Regions from separate parts of the Kutzneria sp. NPDC051319 genome, predicted to be linked through region 2. Evidence: riboswitches for the same ligand, from Rfam matches in the RefSeq annotation. Region 2 holds a riboswitch; each other region holds the start of a gene.
What was found. A riboswitch is a leader RNA that binds a small molecule or an ion and turns the genes downstream of it on or off. The one in region 2 is predicted to bind S-adenosylmethionine.
Positions count from the first base shown of each region.

Region 1 (10,377 bases), on a different contig from region 2:
ACCGAGCAGGCCGGCCGCCCGCACGACAACCTGTTGGTCTGGCGCTACGGCGCGGTCGGCTTCGGCGCGGCGGGCTATCCGGAGTGGGGCCTGGAGGCCATCACCGACGAGGACGTGCGGGACTGGGCGGCGACCCGGTTCACGCGGGAAAACGCGGTGCTGTGGATCTCCGGCGAGGTGCCGGAGGGGCTGAACCTGACGCTGCCGTCCGGATCCCCGCACCCGCTGCCCGAGATCACCTCCGCCCTGCCGGCCACGCCGGCGTACTTCGCCGAGGGCGGCGGCAAGATCAGCTTCAGCGCGGTCACGGAGCGGTCGGCCCGGGCGTCGCTGTTCGCGATGGTGTTGGAGCGGGCCCTGTTCCGGGCGCTGCGCACCGAGGACGGCAACTCCTACACCATCGCCGCCGCGTACGTGCCGCGTGACGGCTCGCACGCCACCATCACCGCGATGGCCGACGCGCTGCCGGAGAAGCAGGACGCCGTCCTGGGTGGACTGATCGACGTGCTGGCCGCGTTGCAGGCCGGCCGCTTCGACGTCGACGAGCTGGAAACGGTGCGGGACAAGGCATCCACCTCGCTCGATCGGCCGGAGGCGGCGCGGGCGCTGCTGTTCACCGAGGCCATCGACATCCTCTACGGCCGGACCCGCTGCACGCTGGAGGAGTTCCGCGCCGAGCTGGCCGCCGTCACCGTCGACGATCTCGGCGAGGTGGCCGGGCAGCTGATGGACACCCTGTTGTTGCAGGTCCCCCGGGGCGGCCGGGCCGACTGGGCCGGCTTCGCCGAGGCCCCGATGTTCTCGGACAAGGCTGTCGTCGGCGAGCAGTACCCGTCGCTCCAGAACGGCGATTTCGTGCTCGTCCTCGGCCACGACGGCGTGAGTGTGACCTCCCCGCATGGCGTGCTGACCGTGAAGTACCGCGAGTGCGTGCTGATGCAGCGCTGGCCCGACGGCGCGCGGCGGCTGGTCGGCCCGGACGGGATCAGCATCAGCATCGAGCCCACCCTGTACGACATCCCCGAGCGGGCGATCACCCGTCTCGACGGCAAGATCGCCGACGAGCTGATGGTCCGGCAGCCGGCCCGCGCGGCCGACCGGATCCCGCAGCGGCCGGCCCCGGCCGCACCGCCGCCGGTGATAAAGGTCAAGACGCCGCTCAAGGCCAAGCTCGTGCTCGCCCTCGTCGCGGTCCTCTGCCCGGTGCTGGCCCTGGTGGCGACCGCGGCCCTGGTCACCAGCGACAACGTGGGACACGCCCTGCTGCACTTCGCCCTCCCGGCCTGGGGCGCGTTCGCCGCGGGCGCCGCCGCTATCCGGCTGGCCAAAGGCCTGGGCTACCTCGGCGGCGCGAAGTCCGATACGTAACCATGGACGCGTGACCAGGATCGTGGCCGGCGCGGCCGGGGGACGTCGGCTGGAGGTGCCGCCCAGCGGCACCCGCCCCACCTCGGACCGCGTGCGGGAGGCACTGTTCAGCGCCCTGGAGGCGGCCGTGGGCCTGAACGGGGCCAAAGTCCTCGACCTGTACGCCGGATCCGGCGCGCTGGGGCTGGAGGCGCTGTCGCGGGGCGCGGTGAAGGCGACCTTCGTGGAGTCCGACCGCCGCGCCGCCGACATCCTGCGCCGCAACACCAAGGCCCTCGGGCTGCCCGGCTCGGACGTGCGGCACGGCACCGTGCAGTCGGTGCTGGCCACCAAGCCGGGCGACCGGTACGACGTGATCTTCGTCGACCCGCCCTACGCCCTGGGAGACCAGGAGTTGGCCGAGGTGTTGGAGGCCCTGCGGTCGTGGGCCGCCGAGGACGCGACCCTCGTGGTGGAGCGGTCCACCCGTGGCGAGGATCCGCGCTGGCCCGAGGGCATCGAGCCGGCGCGCAGCCGTAAATACGGGGAGACCACCCTGCACTGGGCCGTGATCGCCGCCACGCGGTGATCGGCCGGCATCCCTGTTACGGTCCGCCGTATGAGGCGTGCGGTTTCCCCCGGCTCCTATGACCCGGTGACCAACGGCCACCTGGACATCGTCACCCGGGCCGCCGACGTCTTCGACGAGGTCATCGTTACGGTGATGATCAACAAGAGCAAGAAGACGATGTTCACCGTCGACGAGCGCATGGAGATGATCCGCGACGTCACCGCGCACCTGCCCAACGTGCGGGTCGACTCGTGGCACGGGCTGCTGGTGGACTACTGCCGGGCCAACGACGTCAAGGCGATCGTGAAGGGCCTGCGGGCGATCAGCGACTTCGACTACGAGCTGCAGATGGCCCAGATGAACCACCGGCTGTCCGGGGTGGAGACGCTGTTCATGCCGACCAACCCGGAGTACAGCTTCCTGTCCAGCTCGCTGGTCAAGGAGGTCGCCACCTACCACGGCGACGTCGCCCACCTGCTGCCCGAACTCGTCCACCAACGGCTGACGGCGCGGCTGGCCGAGCGGGCCTGAACGCGCAGAACTGTCAACGGCGCCCGTCGCGTCGTCACCGGCTCCGCCGGCGAGCACTTCTGCACCGGCCACCACTACGCGACGTTCTCCCTGGTCAACGTCGACCAGTGAGCCCGCGCCGGCGCCCGGTCGAAAAGATCGGGCGCCGGACACGCCCCGATCTCCCGGCGCGGCGGCGGTGGAGCGGGCAGACTGGAGACTGCCAGCCGTATAGCCGATGAGGAGTGCGACGTGTACCGGGTGTTCGAGGCCCTCGACGAACTCGTCACGATTGTCGAGGAAGCGCGCGGCGTGCCGATGACCTCCGGCTGTGTCGTGCCCCGAGGCGATCTGCTCGAGCTGCTCGACGACATCCGGGACGCCATCCCCCGCGAGCTGGACGACGCGCAGGACGTGCTCGACCACCGCGACAGCATGATCTCCAAGGCCCAGCACGAGAGCGAGAGCGGCGTCGGCAAGGCCCGCGAGGAGTCCGAGCGGATGCTGGCCGAGGCCCGCGCCGAGGCCGAGCGCATGGTGGCCGACGCCCGCGCGCACGCCGAGCGCATGGTCGCCGAGGCCGAGAACGAGGCCGAGCGGGTCGCCGCCGCCGGCCGGCACGAGTACGAGGACCTCACCGGCCGGGCCCGCGCCGAGGCCGACCGCATGGTCCAGGCCGGCCGCGCCTCCTACGAGCGCGCCGTCGAGGACGGCCGCAACGAGCAGCACCGGCTGGTCCAGCAGACCGAGGTCGTGCAGGCCGCGCACGCCGAGTCCGCGCGCGTCCTGGACGCCGCCAGCGGCGAGGCCAACCGCCTGCGCGGCGAGTGCGACGCCTACGTCGACGCCAAGCTCGCCGACTTCGAGGACCTGCTGGCCCACACCCTGCGCACCGTCGGCAAGGGCCGGGCCAGCCTGCGGGCCCCCATGTCCAGCACCGCCTCCTCGGCGGCCCCGTTCGACTACGCCCGGGATTGACCGAACGCGGCCCCCGACCTGGAGTCGCGAGGCCGCGCCGGCGCCTGGAGCGGTGGGCGGATTTCGCCCGCCGCCACCCGACGTGCCCCGCCACCCGAGCCGACGCGGCGGGCTAAAGTCGGCAAGCGAAGGCGCTGGGTTCGAGCGGCCTCACCCCGCGCGGAACGCGCGGCATAGGCACTGACCAGGCGATTTTCCTTCTGGCCCTCTTCTTGAGTACTCTTGACCGGCTGGCCACGGTAAGTCACCCCACCAGCGACACAACCACCATGCCTAAGCAACGATCACACGCGCGCACCCAGCAGATGGCCGGCCCATGGGTTATCGACACCAGGGACATCGGCCGCCGACCCGGCTCCAGCCGCAGCTACCACCGAGTGGCTCCGGCACCGGGTGGTTTCGGCTACCCGGACGTCATCGGGGTCGAGGTGGGCAGTGAGGTCGTGTTGGATCTGCTGGTCGAGTCGGTAGTGGAGGGTGTGCTCGCCACCGGGACCGCCACGGCGGAGACGGTCGGGGAGTGCTCGCGGTGTCTTGATCCGTTGTCCGGCACGGTCGAGGTCCGCTTCACCGAGCTGTTCGCCTATCCGGACAGCGCGACCGAGGCGACCACGGACGAAGACGAGATCTCACGGCTCGTCGACGATCTGTTCGACCTGGAGCCGGTGGTGCGCGACGCGGTCGTGCTCGCGCTGCCGCAGGTTCCGCTGTGCTCGCCGGACTGTCGTGGACTGTGCGCCGAGTGCGGCGTCAAGTGGGCCGACCTGGGCCCCGACCACGCGCATGAGACGATTGATCCTCGCTGGGCTGCTCTGCAGGAGAAGTTCGGCGGGACCGAGGAGGAGAGCTAGTCGTGGCCGTCCCGAAGCGGAAGATGTCCCGCTCCAACACCCGTACGCGCCGTGCCCAGTGGAAGGCCGTCGCCCCGAACCTGGTGGCCTGCTCCAACCGCGCCTGCCGCCAGCCCAAGCTGTCGCACATCGCGTGCCCGGCCTGCGGCCAGTACGACGGCCGCCAGGTCGTCCAGCCGGCCTGACCGCCACCTCCCGGCGAGAAGGCTGAGCGCGGTGGGAGGTAAGGGATCACGGGGCCCGGCGCCAGATCGGGCCCTGCTACTTGAGGCACTGGGTGTCGAGTTGGACCCCGAGCTTCTTGTGTTGGCCCTCACTCACAGGTCCTACGCGTACGAGAACGGCGGCCTGCCGCCGAACGAGCGTCTCGAGTTCCTCGGAGACGCCGTCCTCGGACTCGTGGTGACGGACCACCTCTATCGCAGACACCCCGACCTGCCCGAAGGGCAGTTGGCGAAGCTGCGAGCGAGCGTGGTGAACATGATGGCGCTGGCCGGCGTCGCTCGTGACCTCAGCGACGGTGGCCTCGGTGCGCACCTGCTGTTGGGGCGCGGCGAGGAGCTGACCGGTGGCCGGGACAAGGCGAGCATCCTCGCCGACGGTCTCGAAGCCATGATCGGCGCCGTCTACCTTGCCCATGGCATCGACGTTGCCCGGGGCCTTGTGCACCGGTTGTTCGACCCGCTGCTGGAGGCCGCGCCGCTCAAGGGCGCGGGACTGGACTGGAAGACCAGCCTCCAGGAGCTGACCGCCGCCCACGGACTCGGCGTGCCCGAGTACCGGGTGGACGACGAGGGACCCGATCACCGCAAGGAGTTCACCGCCACCGTCTATGTCGGCGGGCGGGGACTGGGTTCCGGCGGCGGCCGAACGAAGAAGGAAGCCGAGCAGAAGGCGGCCGAGGCCGCTTACACCACGCTCAAGGCGGAAGGGCCGCGCGCGCAGGACGCGACCGGCTGATCTGTCGAAGTGGTGCCCGGAAGGGGGCATTCCAGGCGTCTCACGCCAGGAATGCCCCCTTCTGGGTTCTCCTGGGAAGGATGGACATGCCGGAGTTGCCCGAGGTCGAGGTCGTGCGCCGAGGCCTGGACGCCCATGTCACCGGCCGGCGCGTCACCGCCGTCGAGGTGCTCAACCTGCGGGCCGTCCGCCGGCACGTGCCCGGGCCCGTCGACTTCGCCGACCGCCTCGCCGGCCGCTCGATCGTCGCCGCCGGCCGCCGGGGCAAGTACCTGTGGCTGGAGCTCGACGACTCCGAGGCGATCATCGCCCACCTCGGCATGAGCGGTCAGATGCTCGTCCAGCCCGAGGACGCCGTCGACGAGAAGCACCTCCGGGTCCGGCTCCGCTTCGACGACGGCGGCCCCGAGCTCCGCTTCGTCGACCAGCGCACCTTCGGCGGCCTGGCCCTGGCCGACCTCGTCGAGGTCGACGGCGCCTCCCTGCCCGCCCCCGTCGCGCACATCGCCCGTGACCCCATGGATCCCGCTTTCGACCCCGACGCCGCCGTCGCCGCCCTGCGGCGCAAGCGCACCGGCGTCAAGCGCGCCCTGCTCGACCAGACCCTCGTGTCCGGTGTCGGCAACATCTACGCCGACGAGTCCCTGTGGCGCACCAAGCTGCACTGGGCCCGCCCCACCGACAAGCTCACCCGCCCCCAGGCCGCCGCCCTGCTCTCGGCCGCCACCGACGTCATGACCGAGGCCCTCGCCGCCGGCGGCACCTCCTTCGACGCCTTGTACGTCAACGTCAACGGCCAGTCCGGCTACTTCGACCGCGCCCTCGCCGTCTACGGCCAGGAGGGCCGCGCCTGCCGCCGCTGCGGCAGCGTCATCCGCCGCGACCCCTTCATGAACCGCTCCTCCTACTCCTGCCCGAAATGCCAGCCAATGCCCAAGAATCCGCGTATCTAAATGGCGCCGCCTCCGGCAACCGGGCGAAGCACCGGCGGGGCCTCGCGACTCTGCCGCCGGTGGCCGCACCACGAGCTACCCGCGATCGGCCAGCCAGCCGTCGAAGTCCGCCGGGGTGCGGACGCCGTTGTCGAGGACGGCGGAGTAGATGGTGTAGCTGCGCACCGTCTTGCCGTAGGCGGGATTGTCGGCCCAGGCGTGCTTGATGGCCAGGATGGCGCGGCGGGTCTCGGGGGTCAGGCGGGGTGGCAGCGTCTTGACGTGGTCGAGGTCGGGCATGCGTGACGGCTCGTCGACGAACCAGATGTCGAAGTTCCAGCGCTGTCCCTCGGCGGAGCCGTAGCCGAGGCCGAGGTAGAGGCCGTCCGGGTACTGCTCGGGCTCGACGTTCCAGTGGCCGGTGTCGTTGCGGAACTGGACCTTCCAGATCCGCTCGTGCCGGGCGATCTCGGCCCCGAGCCGGGCGACGGCCCCGGTGTCCAGCTTGGGGCAGGCCACGGTGATGTCGACGTCCCGCTTGACCATGAGGCCCAGCACCGAGCTGCCGGTGTGCACCGGGTCGCCGAACTCGGCCAGCAGGGCGTCGATGTTCAGGTCGGTGCACACGGCGTGCGCCTCGATCTGGAGCTTTTCCTGCTGTACGAACAAGTCCTCGGTCATGCCTGCAGTCTTGCAGCACACCGCGCCGCCCGTGGCCGAAATAGGCCGTGGCGCCGGTGGATCACCGGTGCTAATTTCGGCGCCAGGTCATGAGTGCCAGCGTTCAGCCCCGGCTTGCTGGCCGGCAACCCCGGCGTTCGCGGGCGGGGTGCTCCGGGTGAGGACCGGGCTCGGCGCACCGGCGTCGGGCAAGCCGCGAAGCGACGGAGCTGCTCATGCCCGCTGACCAAAACACTGTCCTGCAAGGGGAAACTCCGCTGTTCCGTCCCGCCGGGGCCGCCGATGCCGGCCAGGTGGCGCAGCTCCACGCCGACAGCTGGCGCCGGTTCTACCGTGGCGCCTACGCCGACGCATACCTCGACGGCGACGTCATGGCTGATCGCCGCGCCGTGTGGACGACCCGACTGGCTTCGCCCACCAACAGCGAGACCGTGCTCGCCGAGCACGACCACCGCTTGGTGGGCTTCATCCACGTCGTCTTCGACGCCGATCCCCAGTGGGGCAGCCTCGTCGACAACCTCCACGTCCGCCACGACCAGCGCCGCGCCGGCCTCGGCACCCAACTCCTGACCCGTGCGGCCGAAGCCGTGGTCGACCGGGCATCCGGCAAGGCCATGTATCTGTGGGTGCTCCAGCAGAACACCGCCGCCCAGCACTTCTACGTCGCTCGCGGCGGCACCTGCGTCGAGACGCTCCCGGCGCCGCCCGGCGACAACCCATGGCGCCTCAACGGCCCTCCCACCCTGCGCATGGCCTGGCCGAACGCCTCCCGCCTGCTCGAAGAAAGCCCCTGACACGCAGCCGCCGTGGACCCCCTGGATCCACGGCGGCATGGGTGATGCGTCAGGAGATGCCGATGGAGCTGGCGCGGTTGTTCCAGCCGTCGCCGATGGTGCGGAGGTCGGGGGCCTGGTCGATCCAGACGGAGTGCGGGTTGCCGTAGTTGAGCGGGTCGTGCAGGTGGACGTCGCAGTGGTTGTACGTGTGCACCGAGCTGGCCTTGTTGCTGGCCGGCCCGAGGTCGGCGAGGCCGTACTCACCGTCGTAGCCGGCGGTGCAGGCCTTGGGCACGTAGTAGTCCCAGGACGTGCCGGTGTAGTTGTAGCCGTCGTAGAGCCGCACGGCGAGGACGGAGGCGGCGGGCACGGCGGCGAGCTGCTTGGCCTGGGACTCGCCGGCGCCGCAGGCGGTGGTGTGCGTCTGAAGGTTGACGGCGCAGGACTGAGCGGCGGCCGGGGCGGCGGAGGCGGGCACGGCGGCGGCGAACAGGGCGCCGATGGCGGCCAGGGACGCGACGCCGACGGCGGCGGACCGCCGGGAGATGGTGGACATGAATTCCCCTCGTAGACAGCTGGTGTGCTGACCACCGGTGTAGCGAGGACGGGTTGTCCGGCGCCGGGGATCCGGCGCCGGACATCAACGTCCGGACAACGCCGGATGTGAGGAGTCCTCCCGTGCCGGCATCTCCGACTTGCGTAGTAGTGCGCATTGCGTAATAGTGGGCACAGCGCATCACCGGGAGGATCGGTTGGACACCAGCCAGCTGCTCAAGGGCGTCCTTGACCTCGCGGTCCTGGCCATGCTCCGGGAGGAGGACGGCTACGGTTACGACGTGCTGCGCAGGCTGCGGCAGAGCGGCCTGGACGAGGTGGCCGACGCGTCCGTGTACGGCACGCTGCGCCGGCTGTACAAGGCCGACCTGCTCACCTCCTACGTCGTGCCCAGCGAGGAGGGACCGCACCGCAAGTACTACCGCGTCAGCGAGTCGGGACGCGTTCGACTGGAGGAGTCGTGCAGGACGTGGCGGACGTTCGCGAAGACGATGGATCAACTACTGAGCGCTTCCTGACGCGGATGCGGGCTGCCCTGTCCGACCTGCCGCCGGCCGAGGTGGACGAGCTGCTGGAGGACACCGAGGAGCACGTCCGCGAGCTGGCCCGCGAACACGGGGAGGACCAGCTGGAGCTGCGGCTGGGCAACCCGGAGGCGTACGCGGCGGAGCTGCGCTCGGCGGCCGGCTACCCGCCGCCGCCCGAGCCGGAGCAGCCGACGCAGCAGCTGACGGCCGAACGCGGCGACGGCGTCGAGGTGCTGGGGCTGGCCGGCCTGACGGTCATGACGGCCAGCGCGATGCTGCTGGCCGGCGCGGTGATCGTCGGCGCCTACCGCGCCCAGGTGCTGGTGCCGCTGTTCGCGCTGTCGGGGCTGATCGGCCTGGCCATCTCGCTGCCGCTGCTGATCCGCGGCCCGGGCGGCATGCGCGCGGTCGCCGAGCTGCCGGCCGTCCGGGCGCTGCTGGAGTTCCGCGAGCCGGACGAGTCCACGGTCTCGGGCAAGGTGCTGGCCTACGTCTACAGCCTGCAGCCGGCCTGGTGGCTGGTGCGGGTGCTGCCGGTGGTCATGCTGACCCGCGCCGGCCTCGTGGGCCTGGTCATCCTGGGCGTGCCGGCGGCGGTGATCTCGATCCTGGTCGGCCATTACAGCCGGGTCGACCGCCGCCTGCTGTGGCTGGTGGTGCCGGCCAACGCCCTGGTCGCCGCGCTCCTGCTGACCTACTTCACCATCTACCTCTGATCGCCGCGCTGGCCGGACAGCCGGTCCAGCAGCGGCACGACGGCCAGCACCTGGGCGGCCTCCTCGGGGGTGAGCTCGGCCAGCCGGGCGTCGATGAACTCGGCGTCGCCGTGGGTCACGGAGATGATCGTCTCCCGGCCGGTCTCGGTCAGCATGACCTGGATGGCCCGGCCGTCGGACGGGTCGGGCTCGCGGGCCACCAGGCCCATCGCCTCCAGGTGGCTGACCATGGTGGTCGCGGTGGGCTGCGAGCACGGCACCTGCGCGGCCAGCTCGCCGACCCGCATCGGCCCGGCCTGCAACAGCTGGTTCAGCACGATCAGCTGCGTCGGATACAGACCCGCCGGCGCGGCCTGGCGGATGGTGCGCAGCAGCCGGTGCAGTGAGATCAGCAGGTGGAGCGACTGCTGCTGGCCGACCTGGTGATCGGTGGTCACGGCAGCCTCCACGAACCGGTCACAACGGATGGCCAGGATATCCCCGCGGCCATGGACCCGGTCCGCCAAGTGCGCGAATGAGGGGACGATGGCCCACCCAACCCCCCGGCGGGTGGACCATCAGCCTTCCCCTCCACCCCCGTCACCCAGCGTGCCTTTTCGGGCATTGTCACGGCATCCGCGCGATGGCGTAGGCGGTGGCGTAGCCGGGGGCGTTTTAGGGTTGGTCCATGGCGGGAGGATCGCTACCAACCGAGATCAGCTCGTTCGTCGGGCGGCGTGACGATCTCGCGGCGATGCGCCGGCTGCTGACCTCGGCGCACCTGCTGACGGTGACCGGTGTCGGCGGCGTCGGCAAGACCCGCGTCAGCCTACGGCTCGCGCACGAGCTGCGGCGGTCTTTCGCGGACGGCGCCTGGTGGGCCGATCTGTCCACGCTCAACCGCAATGCCGACGCGCAGCAGGTGTGCGAGACGATCGCCAAGGGCCTCGGCGTCCACGACCACTCCACCCGCACCACGCTGGAGGTGCTGGTC
Region 1 is NZ_JBFBAM010000030.1:1,956-12,332, reverse strand. It holds gene AB0M73_RS26945 (hypothetical protein) at 1-1,368, shown strand, start outside; gene rsmD (16S rRNA (guanine(966)-N(2))-methyltransferase RsmD) at 1,379-1,936, shown strand; gene coaD (pantetheine-phosphate adenylyltransferase) at 1,967-2,449, shown strand; partial or broken gene AB0M73_RS26930 (ribonuclease) at 2,474-2,560, shown strand; gene AB0M73_RS26925 (DivIVA domain-containing protein) at 2,681-3,406, shown strand; gene AB0M73_RS26920 (DUF177 domain-containing protein) at 3,676-4,257, shown strand; gene rpmF (50S ribosomal protein L32) at 4,260-4,442, shown strand; gene rnc (ribonuclease III) at 4,474-5,217, shown strand; gene mutM (bifunctional DNA-formamidopyrimidine glycosylase/DNA-(apurinic or apyrimidinic site) lyase) at 5,304-6,170, shown strand; gene AB0M73_RS26900 (hypothetical protein) at 6,246-6,830, opposite strand; SAM riboswitch class IV at 6,916-7,031, shown strand; gene AB0M73_RS26895 (GNAT family N-acetyltransferase) at 7,046-7,624, shown strand; gene AB0M73_RS26890 (hypothetical protein) at 7,674-8,162, opposite strand; gene AB0M73_RS26885 (PadR family transcriptional regulator) at 8,359-8,679, shown strand; gene AB0M73_RS26880 (hypothetical protein) at 8,685-9,404, shown strand; gene AB0M73_RS26875 (MarR family transcriptional regulator) at 9,395-9,841, opposite strand; gene AB0M73_RS26870 (LuxR C-terminal-related transcriptional regulator) at 10,072-10,377, shown strand, end outside.
Region 1: it holds a riboswitch for S-adenosylmethionine, as region 2 does, so the genes downstream of both, AB0M73_RS26895 (GNAT family N-acetyltransferase) here and thrC (threonine synthase) in region 2, are expected to answer to the same signal.

Region 2 (10,377 bases):
CCGACGGGGGCGAGCAGCCAGTGCAGCACGCCGTTGCCGGACAGCATGGACCGCCACGCGTCGGCCTTGACCAGGTAGCTGGCCCACAACGGGGTCATCACGGCGATCACCAGCAGGCGCTGGGTGCGCCGGGACGTGAACTTGGCCATGGCGAAAGCCATCGGGAAGGCGATCACGGCGTCGACGAGGGTGACGATCACGGCGACACCGACCGTGCGGACGGTGATGGTGCGGTAGACGGCGTCCCGGGCGAGGGTGGCGAAGTTGTCCAGGGACCAGCCGACCACCACCCGCCCGGTGAACACGTCGGTGCTCCAGAACGCGGTCACGAACAGCGCCACGAGCGCGCCGAGGTAGGCGACGCCGAGCCAGGCCAGGGGCGCGGACAGCAGGATGCCCAACCGCAGCCTCGGAGTGCGGCGCAGGTACGCCGACAACCGGCGGCGCGGGGAAGCCGCGGGCCGCGGCGTGTTCGTGATCGCGGTGGTCACCGGGTCAACCCTTGATCTCGGTCCACGCCTGGGTCCACGCGCCGTAGTCCTCGCATTTGACGTCGGTGCGGCCGTCGAGGCACTGGGAGATCGGCGTGGTCCAGTAGGCGATCTTCGACGCGTAGGCCGAATCACCGGCGTGGTAGGTCTCGCAGTGCTTGGTGTCGCTGGTCTGGGCGCATGCCTTGGAGTTGGCCGGGGCCTCGCCGAAGTACTCGGCGACCTGGGCGTTGACCTTGGGGCTGATGATGTAGTTCATCCACAGGTAGGCGCAGTTCTTGTGCTGCGACTTGGCCGCCACCATCCAGGTGTCCGACCATCCGGTCGCGCCCTCGGACGGCACGGTCGACTCCACCGGGGCCCCACCGGTCTTGGCGACGTTGACGGTCACCTGCCACGCGGTGCCCAGGACGGCGTCGCCGCTGGTCAGGGACTGGCTCTCCTTCAGGTAGTCCGACCAGTACTCGCTGACCAGGGGGCGCTGCTTCTTCAGCAGGTCGACGGCGGCCTGGAACTGGGTGCTGTCCAGCGCGTAGGGGCTCCTGATGCCCAGGTCGGGCTGGTGCGCCTTGAGGTACAGGGCGGCGTCGGCGATGTAGATCGGCGAGTCGTAGGCGGTGATCTTGCCCTTGTACTTGGAGTTGGGGTCGAACAGCGCCGACCACGAGGTGGGAGCGGGGCTCACCTTGTCGGAGCGCCAGGTGAGCAGGTTGGCGCCCCAGCCGTGCGGAATGCCGTAGGCGACGCCGGCGACGCTGTTCCACGACTGGTTCTTGAGGAACCCGAACACGTCGGCGTAGTTGGGCACGAGCGAGGTGTTCACCGGTTCCACGTCGCCGGAGGCGATCAGGCGCAGCGAGGCGTCGCCGGAGGCGGAGACGACGTCGTACTGGCCGGTCTTCATCAGGCTGATGGCCTCGTCGGAGGTGCCGAAGGGCTTGACGTTGACCTTGCAGCCGGACTCCTGCTCGAACGGGGTGACCCAGTTGACCTTGGGGTCGTTGGAGCCGTTCTCCGCGTAGCCGGGCCAGGCCAGCACGGACAGCTGACCCTCGCCCGCGCCGAGCTTGCCCAGCGCGGGCAGCGACGGCGGGGTGAAGGCGGTGCCGCCGCCGCTCGCCGCCGTATTGCCGCTGGTGGTGCCGCACGCGGTGAGCACGAGGCCCGCCGCCAGCAGTCCGGCCAACAGCGCCGTGTTCTTCATGATCGACCTTTCACTCGCTACCGGTGACCGGGAAGTTGTGCTCGTGCCGCCAGGTCAGGCGGACCCGGCCGTCGGTGAAGCCGGGCACGCCGTCGGTGTTCTGCCGCACCACGGACAACCGGCCGCCGGCGTCGAGGGCGACCTCGAAGCGCAGGGTCGCGCCGGCGTACACCACGTCGGTGACGGCGCCGGTGGCGACGGTCTCGCCGGGACCGGCCGGGCGGGCCAGGTCGCCGTCGATGCGGATCTTCTCGGGACGGATGCTGAACAGCCCGGCCATGCCGATCACCGTCTCCGCCGCGCGCCCGCCGAGCAGGTTGGAGGGGCCGACGAAGCCGGCGACGAACGCGGTCGCCGGCCGCTCGTAGACCTCCTGCGGGGTGCCGACCTGCTCGATCCGGCCGGCGTTGAACACCGCGATCCGGTCGCTCATGGTCAGCGCCTCGTCCTGGTCGTGGGTGACGAACACGAAGGTGATGTCGACATCTCTCTGTAGTTGCTTGAGTTCGCCCTGCATTTCGTGTCGGAGTTTCAGGTCGAGCGCGCCGAGCGGTTCGTCGAGCAGCAGCACCTTGGGCCGGTTGACCAGGGCGCGGGCCAGCGCGACGCGTTGGCGCTGGCCACCGGACAACTGGGACGGTCGGCGCCGGCTGTAGTCGTCGAGGCGCACGGACCTGAGCGCGTCGGCGGCGCGGCGCCGGCGGTCGGCCCTGGGCACGCCCTTGACCCGCAGCCCGTACTCGACGTTCCTGGCGACGTTCATGTGTGGGAACAGGGCGTAGTCCTGGAAGACGGTGTTCACGTCGCGGTCGAACGGCGCCAGTCGGCTCACGTCCTGGCCGCCGAGTTCGACCGTGCCGTCGGTGGGCTGCTCGAAGCCGGCGATCATCCGCAGCACTGTCGTCTTGCCGGAGCCCGACGGGCCGAGCATGGCGAAGAATTCACCCGGTCGGATGTCGAGGTCGACGCCGTCGACCGCGGTGACGGGGCCGAAGTTCTTGCGCAGGCCGCGCAGCCGGACCGCGGGCACGGCGGAGGCGGCCGGCGGGTGGTCGCCGAGCGCGACGTCGGGGGCTTGGTGGGGCATCGCGGGCCTCCGGTGCTCTGCGGAGATGGTCTACGGCCTACAGGGCGCTCATCACGTGCTTGATCCGGGTGTAGTCCTCCAGCCCGTACAGCGAGAGGTCCTTGCCGTAGCCGGACTTCTTGAAGCCGCCGTGGGGCATCTCGGCGACGAGCGGGATGTGGGTGTTGATCCACACGCAGCCGAAGTCGAGGCGGGCGGCCATGCGCATGGCCCGCTGGTGGTCGGTGGTCCACACCGACGACGCCAGCCCGTACGGGACGCCGTTGGCCGCGCCGAGGGCCTCGGCCTCGTCGGCGAAGCGCTGCACGGTGATCACCGGGCCGAAGATCTCGTGCTGGCTGATCTCGTCCTGCTGTCGAACACCGGAAACCACGGTGGCGCCGTAGAAGTAGCCCTTGTCACCGATGCGGCTGCCGCCACTGTGGACGGTCGCGTGCGGGGGCAGCCGGTCGAGGAAGCCGGCGACGCGGTCGAGCTGGCCGGCGCTGTTGAGGGGCCCGTAGTCGGCGGAGGCGTCGTCGGGGCCGCCGGTTCTGGTCGCCAGGGCATGCGTGGTGAGGGCGGCGACGAAGTCGTCGTGCACCTCGTTGGCGACGAGCACTCGGGTCGCGGCGGTGCAGTCCTGGCCGGCGTTGAAGTAGCCGGCCGTCGCGATGGTCTCGGCGGCGGCCTCTATGTCGGCGTCGGCGAACACGATGACCGGGGCCTTGCCGCCCAGTTCCAGGTGCACACGCTTGACGTCGGCGGCGGCCGCGCTCGCGACCTCGGTGCCGGCACGGACCGAGCCGGTGATCGACACCATCGCCGGGATCTCGTGGCCGACCAGCGCACGGCCGGTGTCCCGGTCGCCGCAGATCACGTTGAACACGCCCGGCGGCAGGTGCTCGGCGGCGATCTCCGCCAGCAGCAGCGTGGACGCCGGCGTGGTGTCCGCGGGCTTCAGCACCACCGTGTTGCCCGCCGCCAGGGCCGGCGCGATCTTCCAGACCGCCATCATCAGCGGGTAGTTCCAGGGCGTCACCTGCGCGCACACCCCGACCGGCTCCCGCCGTACGAAGGAGGTGTGCCCGGGCATGTACTCGCCGGCCGACTTGCCCTCCAACACTCGGGCCGCGCCGGCGAAGAACCGGAGCTGGTCCACGACCACCGGCAGTTCCTCGGATGCCGTGAGCGCCAACGGTTTCCCGGTGTTCTCGCACTCCACACGGACCAGCTCGTCGGAACGCTTCTCGACCGCGTCGGCGATCTTCAGCAGGGCCAGTTGGCGCAGAGCCGGGGTCGTGTCCCGCCAGGAGTCGAAGGCCGCCTGCGCGGCGTGCAGGGCGCCGTCGACATCGGCCGCCTCGGCCACCGGCGCCGTGCAGTACGCCTGTCCGGTCGCCGGGTCGATGACGTCCGCGCGGTGTCCGGAGGCGGAGTCGACCTGGGCCCCGTCGATGAAGTGGTGCAGCTGTCGCATGGCGACTCCCTGCGGTCCCGGGTGGCGGAGGAGCGGGATGGACGTAAACATATGAGTCCATATGTCATATGGCAAGGGTCTGGGGGAGGATTGAGGGTGCCGAGAGCGGCTGGGCAAGGCGGGGGAGCGGAGCGCGGGTGGGCGGGTGTTCGGCCCGTCGGTGAAGGGGTCGGCGGGAGAATGCGCGGGCGGGGCGTCGGAGGACGAAAGGGTGAGGGTGGGCATGGGGCAGGCGAGGTCGCACGTGTTTGCGCCGCTGGGCGACCTCGGGCGGGCGGAGGCGGTGACGGCGCGGCTGACGGACGCGATCTCGATGGGGCTGCTGGGGGACGGGGAGCAGCTGCCGAGCGAGGCGGAGCTGGCGGGGCAGTTCGGGGTGGCCACGGTGACGGTGCGGGAAGCGCTGGTGGCGCTGAGACAGCAGGGCCTGGTGGCCACGAGACGGGGGCGCGGGGGCGGGAGCTTTGTGATCACGCCGGACCAGGAGGCGCCGGCGTCGTGGCAGCAGCGGCTGAGGGCGGTGTCGCTGAGTGAGCTGAGGGACATCGGGGACCACTACCTGGCGGTGGCGGGGGCGGCGGCGAGGCTGGCGGCGGAGCGGAGCTCGCCGGAGGACGTGGAGCGGCTGTGGCTGGCGACCGAAGACCTGCGCAATGCCGGAGCTGCGACGAACGACCAGGGCAGCCGGGGGCAGGCGAGGGCGGAGCGGCAGTTCCACCTCGAAGTCGCGGCGGCGGCGCAGTCGCCGAGGCTTACCCACCAAGAAATCCAGCTCCAGGGGGAGCAGGGCGGCCTGCTGTGGCTACCGCAGAGCGGCAACGGGCACGCGGAGCACGGGGCGATCACGGAGGCGATCGCGCGGCAGGACGGGGAGCTGGCCCGGAAGCTGACGGAGGAGCACATCCTGGAAGCGGTGGACCGGCTCGTGGACATGCACCTGAACCTGCTGTAACCCTAAGCGCGGGCCAATCGCGCAGCCGAGGTGGGCATCATGGGCTCTCACGCTGGTGACGAGGTCGTCGAACAGGTCGCGGCGATCGTGGAAAACGTCTTCGACCGGCTGAAGCCGGTGCTGGTGGCGGTGGAGTCGCTGCTGGTGGAGGTGGCGGAGCCCAGAGCCGAGGACTTGGAGCACATCAGGCCGCAGGTGGTGGACGCGCTGGGCGGTCTGGTGATCGGGGCGGGCTATGTGGCGGCGCCGCACGTGCTGACGGACCAGGAGTACGGGTTCGAGTGGTGGACGGCCACGAGCGCGGAGCCGGCGCAGCTGTTCATCAGCCTGGAGCCGGGCAGCGCGAACTTCCTGGACTACACAAGGCAATCCTGGTTCACGGCGTCAAGGGACACGGGCCGGCGGCACGTGAACGGGCCGTACGTGGACTACCTCTGCACGGACGAGTACACACTCACGTTCACGGTGCCGGCGCAGCGGAACGGCGCGTTCGCGGGAGTGGTGGGGGCGGACGTGTTCGTGCGGGAGTTCGAGCACGTGCTGCAGCCGAAGCTCAGGAGCCTGGGATCGCGAGCGGCCCTCGTGAACGCCCAGGGCCGGGTGATCGTCTCCAACAGCGCGAAATCGCCGACGGGATCGCTGATGCGGGACGCGGACGTGCCGGCGTGGTGGAACGCCGGCGCACAGGCGCGCGCCGGCGTTCGTCGCTGTGGAGACGCCCCGATAGTGCTGGTGATGCCTTAGAGACCCAGGGCCTCGATGACGGCGGCGGCGTTGGGCGGCACGGTGGCCTTGGGCCCAATGTGGTCGGCCACGGCGTCGAGGGTCTTGAGCCCGTCGCCGGTGATCAGCAGCACGGTGTCGGCGTCGGGGTCGAGCTGGCCGGTCTCGATGAGCTTCTTCGCGGTCGCGACGGTCACGCCGCCGGCGGTCTCGGCGAAGATGCCCTCGGTGCGGGCCAGCAGCCGGATGCCCTCGACGACCTCCTCGTCGGTGACGTCCTCGACGGCGCCGCCGGTGCGGCGCACGGTGTCCAGCACGTACGGGCCGTCGGCGGGGGCGCCGATGGCCAGCGACCGGGCGATGGTGTCGGGGCGGACCGGCGTCACGACGTCGGTGCCGGCCTTGTAGGCGGAGGCGACCGGCGAGCAGCCGGTGGCCTGGGCGCCGAACACGCGGTACGGGGTGGCGTCGACCAGCCCGAGCTCGCCCAGCTCGCGGAAACCCTTGTCCACCTTGGTCAACTGCGAGCCGGAGGCGACCGGCACCACGATCTGCCCGGGCAGCCGCCAGCCGAGCTGCTCGGCGACCTCGTAGGCCAGGGTCTTGGAGCCCTCGGCGTAGTACGGGCGGACGTTGACGTTCACGAACGCCCAGTCCTCGTGCTCGGCGGCGAGCTGGGTGGCCAGCCGGTTCACGTCGTCGTAGTTGCCGTCCACGGCGATCAGCGCGCCGTCGTAGACCGCGGTGGTGAGGATCTTGGCCTTCTCCAGCGAGGACGGGATGAGCACGACCGACTCCCAGCCGGCGCGGGCGGCCGCGGCGGCCACGGCGTTGGCCAGGTTGCCGGTGGAGGGGCAGGCCAGCACCTTGAAGCCGAGCTGGCGGGCGGCGGCCAGCGCCACGGCGACGACGCGGTCCTTGAACGAGTGCGTCGGGTTGCCGGTGTCGTCCTTGACCCACAGGTTGCGCACGCCCAGGGCGGCGCCGAGGCGGTCGGCCTTGACCAGGCGGGTGAGGCCGGGGTCGGTGTTGGGGTAGGCCTGCACGTCGGTGGGCACGGGCAGCAGGTTGCGGTAGCGCCAGATGGACTTGGGGCCGGCCTCGATGTCCTCGCGGCGCACCCGGCCGAAGTCGTAGGCCACTTCGAGGGGGCCGAAACACTCGCTACAGGCGAACTCGGCGGCCAGCGGGATCTGGTGGCCGCACTCGCGACAGCTCAGGGCACGCGCGGGGCCGAGGTTGAAGGCGGCGGCGGTGCGGGCGTCGACGGTCGAGGTCATGGGAGGTATCTCCTCATCTTTCCCACGTGTGGGTCGGAATTGGCACCGTGATCGACGCACCACAAAGCGTGCGTCGCCGGTTGCCGGGGCTTCAACGGGCCGTTCCCTCTGCCCCTCTGGATGAGCGGTATTCAGTTGTGACCTGCACGGTACGGCACCTCGACCTGGCATCGCCACTCAATCGCCCACCATGCGGGACGTGGAAGGATGGTCGGGTGAGTGCCGCCCCCGAACCGCTGCTGCTCGTGCTCGGCGACGAGGAACTGCTGGTCGAACGGGCCGTGCGGGCCGCGTTGGCGCAGGCCCGCGAGGTCGACCCGACCGCCGATCTGACCCGCCAGCGGGTGACTGACCTCACCCCTCCGGAGCTGGCCGAGCTGCTGAGCCCGTCGCTGTTCGCCGAGGGCCGCGTGGTGGTGCTGGAGGGCGCGCAGGAGGTGGGCAAGGAGATCGCCGACGCGGTCCTGTCCTACGCCAAGGCGCCGTCCGACGGCATCGTGCTGATCGTGCTGCACACCGGCGGCGGCCGGGCCAAGGTGGCCAAGGACCTGCCGGGCGCGCTGAAGAAGGCCGGCGCGGCGGTGGTGGAGTGCTCGAAGATCACCAAGCCGGCCGATCGGGACGCGTTCGTCAAGGACGAGGTGCGGCGGGCCGGCGGCAAGATCGATCCGGCCGGGCTGGCGGCGCTGGTCGAGACCGTCGGCAACGACCTGCGTGAGCTGGCCGCGGCCGCCTCGCAGCTGGTCACCGACAACGACGGCAAGGTCGACGAGGCGGCGGTGCGCCGCTACCACCAGGGCAAGGCCGAGGTGACCGGCTTCGCCGTGGCCGACCTGGCGGTCGTGGGGGATCGGGCCGGCGCGATGGAGGCGCTGCGCTGGGCCATGCTGCTCGGCGTGCCGCACGTGCTGGTGGCCGACGCGCTGGCCGAGGGCGTGCGGACGGTGGCCAAGGTGGCCTCGGCCGGTCGCGGCGACCCGTTCCGGATGGCCGGCGACCTGGGCATGCCGCCGTGGAAGGTGAAGCGGGCGCAGGGCCAGGCCCGCGGCTGGTCGCCGGCCGGGCTGGCGGCGGCGATGCAGGTCGTGGCCGCGCTCAACGCCGACGTGAAGGGTGTGGCGGCCGACGCGGACTACGCGTTGGAGCGGGCTGTGCTCAAGGTGGTCGCGGCGCACCAGATGGGCTGACCGGTCGGGCAGCGCCGACGCGCGAGCGGGCGGTGAGAGCCGAGTTCTGCTCGAATCGCTGCGCCGACGCGCAGCGATCTCCTACCGTGGCGGGGATGCTTCGACGACCCGTGGGATCCGACTGGGGGAAACCAGGGTCGCGACCACGGATAGAGGTCGGATGCGCAAGCTCTTACCATTGCTGTTGGCCGTGTTCACAGTGATCGCCCTGGGGCCGACGGCCCAGGCCCGAATCGCGGAGACCCCGAGCGCCGTGGGCTGGCGGGTGGTGGACGGCCAGGTTGTCTGGACGTCGCCGAAGCCGCTGACCGGCGACGCGCCGGTGGAGTTCTGGTCCGGCGGCAAGCTGCTGGGCCGGGCCAGCCCGAGCCGCGACAACCGTACGTTCTCCTTGCCCGGCAAGGCGATCGGCGATCCGAGCAAGATCGAGGTCCGGGCCGGCGGCCAGCGGCTGGACGCCCCGGACCCGAAGGCCAAGGCCGACTCCCGGGCGCCGGCCGCGCTGCCGCCGTTGCTGCCCAAGGGATCCGTGGACTCCGGCACTCCCGGCCGCTACCAGACGAGCACCGGCGAGTACACGCTCGACCCGGTGCCGCTGCCCGGGCTGAACGGGTCGACCGAGATGCAGGCCGTCGTCGTGGCCCCGAAGAACGCCCCGGGCAACCGCCCGCTGGTGCTGTTCCTGCACGGCCGGCACCAGGCCTGCTACAGCCCGACCGACCCCGAAGCCGATCCCGTGGGTTGGCCGTGCCCGGCCGGCTCCCTGCCGGTGCCGAGCTATCGCGGCTATCTCCAGACCCAGCAGTTGTTGGCATCGCAGGGATACGTGACGGTCTCCATCTCCGCGGACGCTATCAACGCCCTCGACTACCAGGTCGCCGACGGTGGCGCGCAGGCGCGCTCCTCACTGGTCCGGCTGCACCTGGAGCACTGGGCGGACTGGGCCGGCTCTGGTCGCGGCTCGGCGCCGCAGATCGTCAAGGACGCTCCCGTCGCGGACATGTCGAAGGTGTTGCTGGTCGGGCATTCCCGTGGGGGCGAAGGCGTCAACCAGGCGGCGCTGGACAGCCTGGCCCCGCCGCCGTTCGACTCGGGCTACTCGGGCCCGGTCCGCTGGACGATCCGTGGAAACGTGTTCATCGCGCCGACGATCTTCGGCCAGAACCCGACCCCGGACGTGCCGTCGGTGACCTTCCTGCCCGCCTGTGACGGCGACGTCTACAACCTCCAGGGGCAGCAGTACGTCGACTCGACCCGGGGTGTCAGCAAGGGCAAGGCGTTGCACAGTGCCCTGTACATCGCCGGCGCCAACCACAACTTCTTCAACTCCGAGTGGACGCCCGGTGTCTCCACCGCCCCGTCGGTCGACGACTACCACGCCGGCCCCACGCCGAATCCGCTGTGCGACCCCGGTCAGCCCGCCCGCCTGACCGCGCCGCAGCAACGGGCGGTCGGAGCGACCTACGTCGCCGCGGCCGCGCACCTGTTCCTCGACCACGACCTGCGTGTGCAGCCGCTGCTGGACGGGTCCGGGGTGCGGGCGCCGTCGGCCGACCCGGCTCACGTGCTGAGCGCGGCCCTCGGCGCGGAGCGCACACCGGTGGTGATCCCCGATGGGAACACCAAGATCTCCGGCAGCGGAAAGCTGTGCGACGAGATCAACACCGCCACCGCCTGCCTGACCGGGCGGGCCCAGTTCCAGTCGCCGCACACCGTGGCGCTCAACTCGTCCTCGACCGAGGCCGGTCGCGAGGCGATCGACGTGCGCTGGTCGTCGGCCGGCACGGTGGCGGTGATCGAGCCGCCGAAGCCGGTGCTGCTGGTCGGCAACCAGTCCCTGGCGCTGCGGATGATCGTGCCGCCCAACTCGGCCGGCACCTCGTTCGACGTCACGGCCGTGAACAGCAGCGGCGGGCGGACCGCGCTCGGCAAGATCACGCTCGACGGCCTGCCGGGCCAGGACCGCACCTTCTCGTACTGGGCCCAGGAAGTGC
Region 2 is NZ_JBFBAM010000009.1:106,006-116,382, forward strand. It holds gene AB0M73_RS11550 (ABC transporter permease) at 1-437, opposite strand, end outside; gene AB0M73_RS11555 (ABC transporter substrate-binding protein) at 496-1,695, opposite strand; gene AB0M73_RS11560 (ABC transporter ATP-binding protein) at 1,706-2,782, opposite strand; gene AB0M73_RS11565 (gamma-aminobutyraldehyde dehydrogenase) at 2,820-4,241, opposite strand; gene AB0M73_RS11570 (GntR family transcriptional regulator) at 4,465-5,193, shown strand; gene AB0M73_RS11575 (cache domain-containing protein) at 5,233-5,937, shown strand; gene thrC (threonine synthase) at 5,934-7,196, opposite strand; SAM riboswitch class I at 7,207-7,323, opposite strand; gene holA (DNA polymerase III subunit delta) at 7,412-8,383, shown strand; gene AB0M73_RS11590 (hypothetical protein) at 8,544-10,377, shown strand, end outside.

Region 3 (10,377 bases), on a different contig from region 2:
CTCCGGGTGGGTGGCCAGCACGACGACGAACGGCAGCACCAGGCCGGCCAGCCACACCGGCTGCGTCCACGCCTGCAGCCGGGCCAGCGCCCGCATCCCGAACAGCACGAACGGCAGCACGATCAGCGTGGTCAGCAGGTAGCCCAGCGCCAGCGGCAGCCCGAAGGCCAGCTGGAACGCCTGGGCCATGATCGACCCCTCCAGCGAGAAGAAGATCACCGTGAAGCTGGCGTAGATCAGCGAGGTCAGCGTGGACCCGAAGTAGCCGAAGCCGGCGCCCCGGGTCAGCAGGTCCATGTCCACGCCGTAGCGGGCGCAGGCGGTGGCGATCGGGATGCCGGTCAGGAAGATGACCACCGCCGCGATGCCGATGGCCAGCGCCGCCGAGGAGAAGCCGTGCAGCATCACGATGCTGGCCCCGATGGCGAAGTCGGCCAGGTAGGCGATGCCGCCCAGCGCCGTGCCGGCCACCGCGAACGGGGACCAGCGGCGGAAGGACTGGGCGGCGTAGCGCAGCGAGAAGTCCTCGCTGCCCTCGTTGGCCGCGAGCCACGCGTAACGGCGCTTGGGCCCGGTCTTCGGCGCGGTGATGGTCATGGCACCCGACGGTAGGAAGCCCCTTTTACGTCCAGGTTCCGGCACTGTTACCCCACCGGGCAGGTGATCTTCGCGGATGCGACGCACCGGGACGGACGGTGCGCGGGTCGACCGGGTAGCGTGCCAGGCGTGGCCGTGCCGGATCCTGTCGACTTCCGTCTGCTCTCCCTGATCGCCGAGATGGGTCGGGCCGCGGTGCATGACGTCGCAGCGCGCCTGGGCATGGACCCTCGGGAGGCCGCCGCGCGCCTGGTGGCGCTGTCCGCGCAGGGCATGCCGCTGTTGGTCGGCGTGGAGTGCGACCCCAACGGCATCCGGGCCGCGCTGGCCGCCGCGAGCCGGCCGCAGCAGCAGTGGCCGCAGGGCTATCCCCAGCAGCAGCCCCAACAGCAGCCTCAGTACGCCCCGCCCCAGCAGCAGATGCCGCAGCCCCAGTACCAGCAGCAGCACCCCCAGCCGCAGTACGCCCCGCCGCCCCAGTACGCGCCGCCGCCGCAGAGCGTGCCGTTCCCCGCGCAGCAGCCCGCCGCTGCGCCCACGCCCGCGCAGCCCGCGGCCCCCGTGCCGCAGCCCGCCGGGGGCACCTGGGGTCCGCCGCAGACCTCGGCGTGGGCCCGTGGCGACGAGCAGACCGTCAAGGCCGAGCCCGTGCCCCCGCCCAAGTTCACCGTGGGCACCTCGCAGCAGACCGTGGGCCTGGAGGGCGAGCAGCTGTCCATCCAGCTCGTCGAGGTCGTCGACCCCGCCGACTTCCTCTTCACCGCCGCCGGCTACCGCCTCCAGGAGGGCGAGCGGGCCGTGGTCGTGCACACCGAGCTCACCAACCGCGGCACCGTGCCGTTCTCCTCGCTGCCCGACCTCTACCTGCTGCTGATCGCCGCCGACGGCCAGACCGTCTCCAAGGCCCCCGTGTCCCTGTCCTCCCGCCCGCCCCACCGCATCGGCGTCCAGCCGGGCGAGACCGCCGGCGGCCACACCGTCTACGTGCTGCCGGACTCCACGGAGCTCACCTCCGTCCGCTGGAGCCCCCGCCCCGACGACCCCGCCCACTCCCTCACCTGGGAGATCGAGCTCTAACCCCTGTTTTTTTCGCTACGTGAGTGGCTTAGGCGGCTTCTGAGCGAAAATGAGCCACTCACGTAGCCCTTGTTCCCCACCTGAGTGGCTCAAGTGGCGTCAGAAGCGAAATGAGCCACTCACGTGAGAAAAAGGCGGGGTCAGCTCTCCGCGCGGATGCGGTCGAGGGCGATGCGCAGGTCGTCCGGGTACTGGCTCTCAAACGTCACCCACTGGCCGTCGGCCGGGTGGTGGAAGGACAGGGACTTGGCCTGGAGCCACTGCCGGGTCAACGCCAGGCGCTTGGCCAGCACGGGGTCGGCGCCGTAGGTCAGGTCGCCGACGCAGGGGTGGTGCAGGGCGGAGAAGTGCACACGGATCTGGTGGGTGCGGCCGGTCTCCAGGTGCACCTCCAGCAGCGAGGCGGCGCGGAAGGCCTCCAGCATCTCGTAGTGCGTGATGCTGGGCCGGCCGGTGGCCACGACGGCCCACTTGTAGTCGTGCTTGGGGTGCCGGTCGATGGGCGCGTCGATGGTGCCGCGAGTCGGGTCGGGATGGCCCTGGACCAGCGCGTGGTAGACCTTGTCCACGGTGCGCTCCTTGAACGCCCGCTTCAGCACGGTGTAAGCGTGCTCGCTCTTGGCCACGACCATCACACCGGTGGTGCCGGCGTCCAGCCGGTGCACCACGCCCTGCCGCTCGGCCGCGCCGGAGGTGGAGATCCGGATGCCGGCGGCGGCCAGGCCGCCGAGCACGGTCGGGCCGGTCCAGCCGGGGGTGGGGTGCACGACCACGCCCACCGGCTTGTCGACCACCACCACGTCGTCGTCCTCGTGCAGCACGACGAGGCCCTCGACGGGAATGGCCTGCACGGTGACGGGCTGCGCGGGCGCGGGCAGCGTGACCTCCAGCCACGAGCCGGCGATCAGGCGGTCGGACTTGCCGACGGCGCGGCCGTCGACCACCACGTCGCCGGAGTCGGCGAGGGTGGCGACGGTGGTGCGGGACAGGCCGAGCAGCTTGGACAGGCCGGCGTCGACGCGCATGCCGTCGAGGCCGTCGGGCACGGGCAGCTCGCGAAGGTCACTCACTGGTCTTGGCCTCTCGCGTGGAGCGGCCGTCGTAGTCGCGGCCCAGGATGGCCATCAGCACGATGAGCGCGCCGCCGACGCAGATGGCCGAGTCGGCGAAGTTGAACACGGGGAAGTACTGGGCGTTGGGCCCGAACACGGAGATGAAGTCGACGACGTGCCCCTGCAGCGCGCCGGGGGCCCGGAAGATGCGGTCCAGCAGGTTGCCGAGGGCGCCGCCGAACACGAAGCCGAGGCCGACGGCCCAGCCGCGCGAGCGCAGCCGGGGCGCGACCCAGACGATCGCGGCCAGCACGCCGACGCAGATCACGCTGAACACCCACGTCATGCCCGTGACGCCGAGCGAGAACGCGGCGTACGGGTTGCGGATCACGTCCAGGTAGACCAGGCCGCCGGCGAGTTCGAGCGGCGGCTTGCCCTCGAGGTTCGCGACGACCAGTGCCTTGGTGACGATGTCCAGCGCCAGGGCGACGACAGCCGCTGTCACCAGCATGCCGATCCGGCGGGGCAGCAGCCGCTGCGCCGCGACCGGTTCGGTGTTGGGCTCGGTGCTCACCGGGCCATTGTCCCTCAGGCGGCGACGAAGGGCGGCAGCGGCCGGTTGTCGTCGGCCGGCACCCACCTGCCGTCCTCCTGCACGTACGTCCACTTCGGCCCGTTGGTGACGAGTTCACGCAGCGCGGCGACGAGACGGTCCACGTGCTCCACGGTGCTGCCGAGGCCCAGGCTGGCCCGCAGCGCGCGCTGCTCAGTGGCCTCCACGCGCTCCAGCAGGCGCCGGGTCGCCACGTGCGCGCAGAAGGCGCCGTCACGGACGCCGATGCCGTACTCCGCGGACAGCGCGGCGGCGATCAGGCCGGCCTCGTGGCCGTGGACGGTGAAGCTGACGACGCCGACGCGGTCGTTGTCGCCCTGGAAGATGGCCAGCTCGTGCAGGCCGGGGACGGTCTTGAGGCCCTCACGCAGCCGGGTCAGCAGCGCCTGCTCGTGGGCGACGATGCGGTCCCAGCCGTGGCGGGTGATCGTGTCGCAGGCCGCGGCCAGCGCGTGCACGCCGACGACGTTGGGCGACCCCGCCTCATGCCGCTCCGGCACGGCCGACCACGCGACGCCGAGGTGGTCGCCCCAGTCGACGACGCTCTTGGTGGCGCCGCCGCCGACCAGGTACGGCTCGGCCGCCTGCAGCCAGTCGGCCCGGCCGATCAGCGCGCCGGCGCCGTAGGGGGCGTACAGCTTGTGGCCCGACAGCACGGCGTAGTCGACGTCGAGGGCCTTGATGTCCACCGGGCGGTGCGGCGCGAGCTGCGCGGCATCCAGGGCGATGCGCGCCCCGAAGCGCCGGGCCACCTGGGCCAGCTCGGCCACCGGCCACAGCTCGCCCGTGACGTTCGAGGCCCCCGTGACCACGACCAGGCGCGGGCCCTCCGGGCACAGCTTCAGCGCCGCCTCCAGCGCCGGCACGGCCGCGGCCGCCGACTCCGGAGTCTGAATGCGACGGACGTTCGGGCCGCGCCAGGGCAGCAGCGCCGCGTGGTGCTCGGTGTCGAACAGCACCACGGAAGTGCGGCGCGGCAACGACTTCGCCAGCAGGTTGAGGGCGTCCGTGGTGTTGCGGGTGAACACCACCGTGTCGCTGCTACGGGCGCCCACGAAGCGCCGCAACGTGTTCCGGGCCTGCTCATAGACCTTTGTGGACACCTGCGAGGCGAATCCCGCGCCACGGTGCACACTCGCGTACCAGGGCAGCAGTTCGTCCACCGCGTCGCGGACCTGCTCCAGACACGGGGCGCTGGCCGCGTGGTCGAGATTGGCGTACGTGACGCGGTCTCCGGTCACCAGCGGCACGGACAGGCGGGCCCCGACCACTGCCGGCACGGTCGGGATGGTCTTGTCCGTGTTGCGGGCCGGCGGGATCGCGATGGTCACGGGGGTGCTCCTCGGGTCAGGGACCCGCACTGCACCCGGGTCCGCGCTTGCCCTTGTCGCCTGGTGCGACAGGGCCTGGTCCTCACCCGGGGCACCCCACCGCGGAGGAGGGTTGCCGGCCAGCAAGCCGGGGCTTGACGCTGGCACTCATGACCTAACGTCGACCACGGTAACCGACCGTGCGCGGATCCGTCGAGACGTCCTCTCACATCGTGAGAGCCGTCACTAACGGGTGTTTCTGTTCCCGGAGGGGTGAAGGCCCGGTCCATTTGCCGCCCGCCCGGCGCAGACTCGGCGGCGCACCACGTGTGGCCGACCGCCCGGAGGTAGTCATGTTCCGCGAGCTCGACGACGAGCTCAGTCGCCATCTGGCGATGCTCGCCGACCTCGCCCTCGATCCCGACGACCGCATCGTCAGCGGCGTCACCCGGGCCCAGCTCCCCCGCGTCGTCGACGCCGTCGCCACCCTGCTCAGCGAGCACTCCCCGGACCCGGCCGGCCGCTGCGGCGCCTGCCGCCCCGACCACTGGTGGCAGCCCCGCCCGGCGTTCCCCTGCCCCGCCTACCTGGCGGTGCACCGCGCCCTGTTCGCCGGCACCCTGAGCTGATCCCGCGTCAGGACTCCAGCCGGGTCTTCAGGTTGGCCAGGTCCTTGCGGTTGGCCCGGCGCATCTCCATCGCCATCATCGGCGCGGCCACGGTGGCGAAGCCGGACGGCGACCCGCTGTTACGCAGCGTCATCCGTGTCCGCGTGGGCCCGACCGCCTCCCAGGTGTAGGTCGTCCGCATCGGGAACGGCCCCTGGGCGGTCTGCATGACCAGCCGTGAACCGGGCTCATGTTCGACGATCTCGTAGGTGTAGGCCAGTTCCCGGCCGAGGAACCGCGCCACGAAGGCCACCCGCGAGCCGACGGCCACCGGCGGCTCGGTCTCCCAGCGCACGGAGCGGATGTTGACGTACCACTCCGGGGCATTGCCCGGGCCGGCCGCGTAGTCGGCGACCCGCGCGAGCGGGGCGTCGATGACGATCTCGGTCCGGACGTCGACGGCCATGCTCGTTTGTCGCTCCCGCGCCGCCCGGGGTTACCTCGTAGGTGTGCGCGAAACCGTATTTCGGTGTGTCGGAGAGCGGGACTCGCGGGGGTTCAGTCTCGCCCCGATTCGCCCTTCCAGCGGGCGAAACGGCCTGCGCGGTCGACGGCGCGGATGCGGCGCTCGGTGGCGTCGCGGGCGTCGTCGGTGGCCACGACGAGGAGTTGGTCCTCTTCCTGGAGCCGCGTGGTCGACTTGGGCGTGAAACCGGCCTCGCCACGGACGATGAGGCTGATGGTGGCCCCCACCGGCAGCCGGAGCTCCGAGAGATACACGCCATGGAGCTTGGATCCGGGCTGCACCCGCACCTGCAAGAGCTCGGCGCCCAGGGTGTCCAGCGGCGCGGAGTCGACTTCGATCTCCTGTGTGTCACCGGTTTTGACGAGACCGAGCCATCGGGCGACCAGGGGCAGGGTGCCGCCCTGGATCAACGTCAGCACGACCACGAGCACGAACACCGCGTCGACCAGGTGCTGGGCACCGGGAACGCCCTGGGTCAACGGAATCAGGGCCAGCACGATGGGCACGGCGCCGCGAAGCCCGGACCACGACAGGAAGACCTGTTCCCGCCACTTCACGCGGAACGGGGTCATGGACAGCAGCACGGACAAGGGCCGGGCCAGCAGCAGCAACACGGCCCCGGCGACCAGGGCCGGCACGAGGGCGCTCAGCAGCCGGGCGGGTGAGGCGAACAGGCCCAGCAAGACGAACAGGCCGATCTGGGCCAGCCAGCCGAGTCCCTCGGCGAAGGAGAGGGTGTCGGAACGGTGCGGCAGCCGGGAATTGCCGAGCACCAGGCCGGTGACGTACGTGGCCAGCAGGCCGGAGGCGTGCACGAGGTCACCGAACGCATAGGCCAGCACACACATGGCGACGGTGGCGACGGGATAGAGGCCGGTCGCCGGCAGGGCCGCGCGTCTCAGCCCGAAAGCGCCGAGCCAGCCGACGAGAATGCCGACGGCGGCGCCGATGCCGAGCTCGTAGACGGCGAGCAGCGGCGTGGTCCAGCCCACCGGATCGGCGGCGACGAGCAGCACGACGGCGATGAACACGGGCGCGTCGTTGAGGCCGGATTCCAGCTCCAGCGCGCCGACCAGCCGCTTGGAGACGCCGACCCCGCGCAGCACGCTGAACACGGCGGCGGCGTCGGTGGAGGACAGCACGGCGCCCCACAGCAGGGCCATTCGCCAGTCGAGGCCCAGCAACAGGTGTAACGCGAAGCCGGTGACGGCGATGCTGACCGCGACCGCCACTGTGGACAGTGCGATTCCCTGCCCCAGCGAGCTTTTCACGGCCGACCACCGCGTGGTGAGCCCGCCCTCGGCCAGGATCAGCACCAGCGCGGCGATGCCCAGCGACTGGGTGAGCGCGGCGTTGTCGAAGCGGATCCCGAAGCCGGCCTCGCCGATGAGCAGGCCGATGCCCAGGTACAGCAGGAGCGAGGGCAGACCGAGGCGCACCGATACGCGCACGGCGAACACGGAGAGCAGGAGTACCGCCGCACCTATACCGAGCGCTGTCGAAAGAGTAGGCATCCCACCTCCCGGATGTCACCTGTCGGCATGAACAGTGTGCGTGACGATCACGGAAAAGTACTAATCGGCCACTGTGGATGTCCACAGTGGACACTGCAACTCGGTGTTATCCTAGAAGTTCGCGCAACCGGTCGTAGGCGTCCGGCAGCTCCACGAGTTTGTCCCGGCTGCGCTCGCCGGACACGATGAGCACGTCCTGACGGCGGATCCCGAATGCGCCGGCCAGCGCCTTGCGCACGGCCTCGTTCGCCTTGCCCTCCACGGCCGGCGCGGCGACGGCCACGATCAGCGCCCCGTCGCCCCACACGCCGCCGACGGCCTCCCGCCGCGCACCGGGTTTTACGCGCACAGCGAACTTCACGAATCGAATCCTACGGCGCGGTCAGCAGCCGGAAGGCGTCGCGCGCGTACTCGACGGGATCGCTGATCTCCACGCCGCGCCGCACCATCTGCACGTGTCCGAGCAGAAACGTGTGCATCTGCAGAGCCCGCTCACGGGCGGTGGCGGCGGTGAATCCCAGCTCCGCCAGCCGCGACTCCACGAGCGCGAGCCGCCCATCGCTCAGGCGCCGCATCGCCGCGGCCACCTGCGGGTCGTCGGTCGCGGCGATCATGGCGAACTCGAGATCGTTCTCGGGGCGGTCGACCACCACCCGGCTGAAGATCAGCCACAGCTGCTCCTCCGGCGGCCGTTCGACCGCGGCGAACGCGGCCATACCGCTGAGGATGTCGTCGGTCCACCGGTCCAGCGCCGCCTGTAACAGCGCCTCACGACTGGGAAAGTGCCAGTACGCGCTGCCCTTGGTGGCGCCGAGCCGCTGCGCGAGCGGTTCGACGGCGAGGGCGCTCACGCCCTTCTCGGCAATCATCACGAGGGCGGCTGCGACCCAGTCGTCCTTCGTCCGGCGCTTCCCGGCCACGGGTCCATACGCTACCGTATGGACCCGGGATCCGTACGGCTGCGTACGGAAGTCCCGCGCGAGCCGCAACAGCCGGTGGCGACCCCGGTGCCATGGGGGTGACCGGGGTCGCCACCACCTTTCTCAGGCCTTGACCACCTGCACCGCGACCTCGCCGCCGTCGCCCACCGCGCCGGTCACTCCGCCCTCGACCGCCCCGTACGCCACGGCGTCGGCCAGGGTCTCCGAGGCCAGGAACGCCTCGTGGACGCGCACAGCGGCCACCACGTCGTCGGCCGCCGAGACGGTCAGCGTGATCCGGTCCGACACGTCCAGGCCGGCGTCGCGGCGGGCCTGCTGCACCACGCGGACCACATCCCGCGCGACGCCCTCGGCCGCCAGCTCGTCGGTGACCGCGGTGTCCAGCACGACCAGGCCGGAGCCGCCGGGCAGCGCCGCCGTGGCGGCCGGGTCGGTGGCGACCAGCCGCTGCTCGTACTCGCCGGGCAGCAGGTCGATGCCGGCCGCGGACACCGAGCCGTCCTCGGCGGCGGTCCACTCGCCGGCCTTCACCGCCTTGATCACCTTCTGCACGGCCGCGCCGAGCCGCGGGCCGCAGGCCCTGGCGTTGACCGTGAGCTGGAACTGGCCGTGCGCGGCCACATCCGTGGTCAGCTCGACCGACTTCACGTTGACCTCGTCGCCGATGAGACCGACGAAGGGCCGCAGCGCCTCGGCGTCCGGCGTGGCCACCACGAGCTTGGCCAGCGGCAGCCGCACCCGCAGCTTGTTGGCCTTGCGCAGGGACAGCGCCGCCGAACAGACCTGCCGCACCTCGTCCATGGCCGACACGAGGGCCGCGTCGGCGGGCACCTCGTCGACCTTGGGGAAGTCGGTCAGGTGCACCGACCGGCCGCCGGTCAGGCCGCGCCACACCGATTCCGTGGTCAGCGGCAGCAGCGGCGCCGCCACCCGGCTCACCAGCTCCAGCACCGTGTGCAGGGTGTCGATCGCGTCCTGCTCGCCGGCCCAGAACCGGTCGCGCGAGCGGCGGACGTACCAGTTGGTCAGCACTTCGAGGAAGTCCCGGACGGCGAAGCACGCGCCGGCCAGGTCGTAGTCGTCCAGGGCCGCGGACACCTCGGTCACCAGGTCGTGGGTCTTGGCCAGCACGTACCGGTCGAGCACGTGCTCGCTGTCGACCCGCCAGGCGCCCTGCACGCCGGCCGCGTTGGCGTACAGCGCGAGGAAGTACCAGGAGTTCCACAGCGGCAGCACGGCCTGGCGCACCGAGTCGCGGATGCCGCGTTCGGTGACGACCAGGTTGCCGCCGCGCAGGATGGGGCTGGACATCAGGAACCAGCGCATGGCGTCCGAGCCGTCGCGCTCGAACACCTCGTTGACGTCCGGATAGTTGTTGAGCGACTTGGACATCTTCTGGCCGTCGTCGCCGAGCACGATGCCGTGCGCGATGCAGTTGCGGAACGCCGGCCGGTCGAACAGGGCCGTGGCCAGCACGTGCATGTTGTAGAACCAGCCGCGGGTCTGCGCGCTGTACTCGACGATGAAGTCGCCGGGGTAGTGGTGCTCGAACCAGTCCGTGTTCTCGAACGGGTAGTGGACCTGGGCGAACGGCATCGAGCCGGACTCGAACCAGCAGTCCAGCACCTCGGGCACCCGGCGCATGGTGGACTTGCCGGTCGGGTCGTCCGGGTTGGGCCGGGTCAGCTCGTCGATGACCGGGCGGTGCAGGTCGTTCGGGCGCACGCCGAAGTCCCGCTCCAGCTCGTCCAGCGAGCCGTAGACGTCGGTCCGCGGGTAGGCCGGGTCGTCGGACATCCACACCGGGATCGGCGAGCCCCAGAACCGGTTGCGGGAGATGTTCCAGTCGCGGGCATTGGCCAGCCACTTGCCCATCTGGCCGTCGCGGACGTGGTCGGGCACCCAGTTGATGCCCTGGTTGAGCTCGACCATGCGGTCGCGGAACTTGGTCACCGCGACGAACCAGGACGACACCGCCCGCTGGATCAGCGGCGTGTCGCAGCGCCAGCAGTGCGGGTAGGAGTGGTTGTACGTCTCGTGCCGCAGCAGCACGCCCCGCTCGCGCAGGTCCTTGATGATCTGCTTGCTGGCCTCGAACACCTGCACGTCGGCGTACGGCGGCACGTCGGCGGTGAACCG
Region 3 is NZ_JBFBAM010000017.1:102,507-112,883, reverse strand. It holds gene AB0M73_RS19750 (hypothetical protein) at 1-597, opposite strand, end outside; gene AB0M73_RS19745 (AsnC family protein) at 727-1,674, shown strand; gene AB0M73_RS19740 (RluA family pseudouridine synthase) at 1,815-2,699, opposite strand; gene lspA (signal peptidase II) at 2,737-3,258, opposite strand; gene AB0M73_RS19730 (aminotransferase class V-fold PLP-dependent enzyme) at 3,315-4,670, opposite strand; SAM riboswitch class IV at 4,709-4,825, opposite strand; gene AB0M73_RS19725 (hypothetical protein) at 5,003-5,278, shown strand; gene AB0M73_RS19720 (SRPBCC family protein) at 5,286-5,723, opposite strand; gene AB0M73_RS19715 (potassium/proton antiporter) at 5,816-7,297, opposite strand; gene AB0M73_RS19710 (DUF167 domain-containing protein) at 7,404-7,658, opposite strand; gene AB0M73_RS19705 (helix-turn-helix domain-containing protein) at 7,669-8,217, opposite strand; gene ileS (isoleucine--tRNA ligase) at 8,341-10,377, opposite strand, start outside.
Region 3: it holds a riboswitch for S-adenosylmethionine, as region 2 does, so the genes downstream of both, AB0M73_RS19730 (aminotransferase class V-fold PLP-dependent enzyme) here and thrC (threonine synthase) in region 2, are expected to answer to the same signal.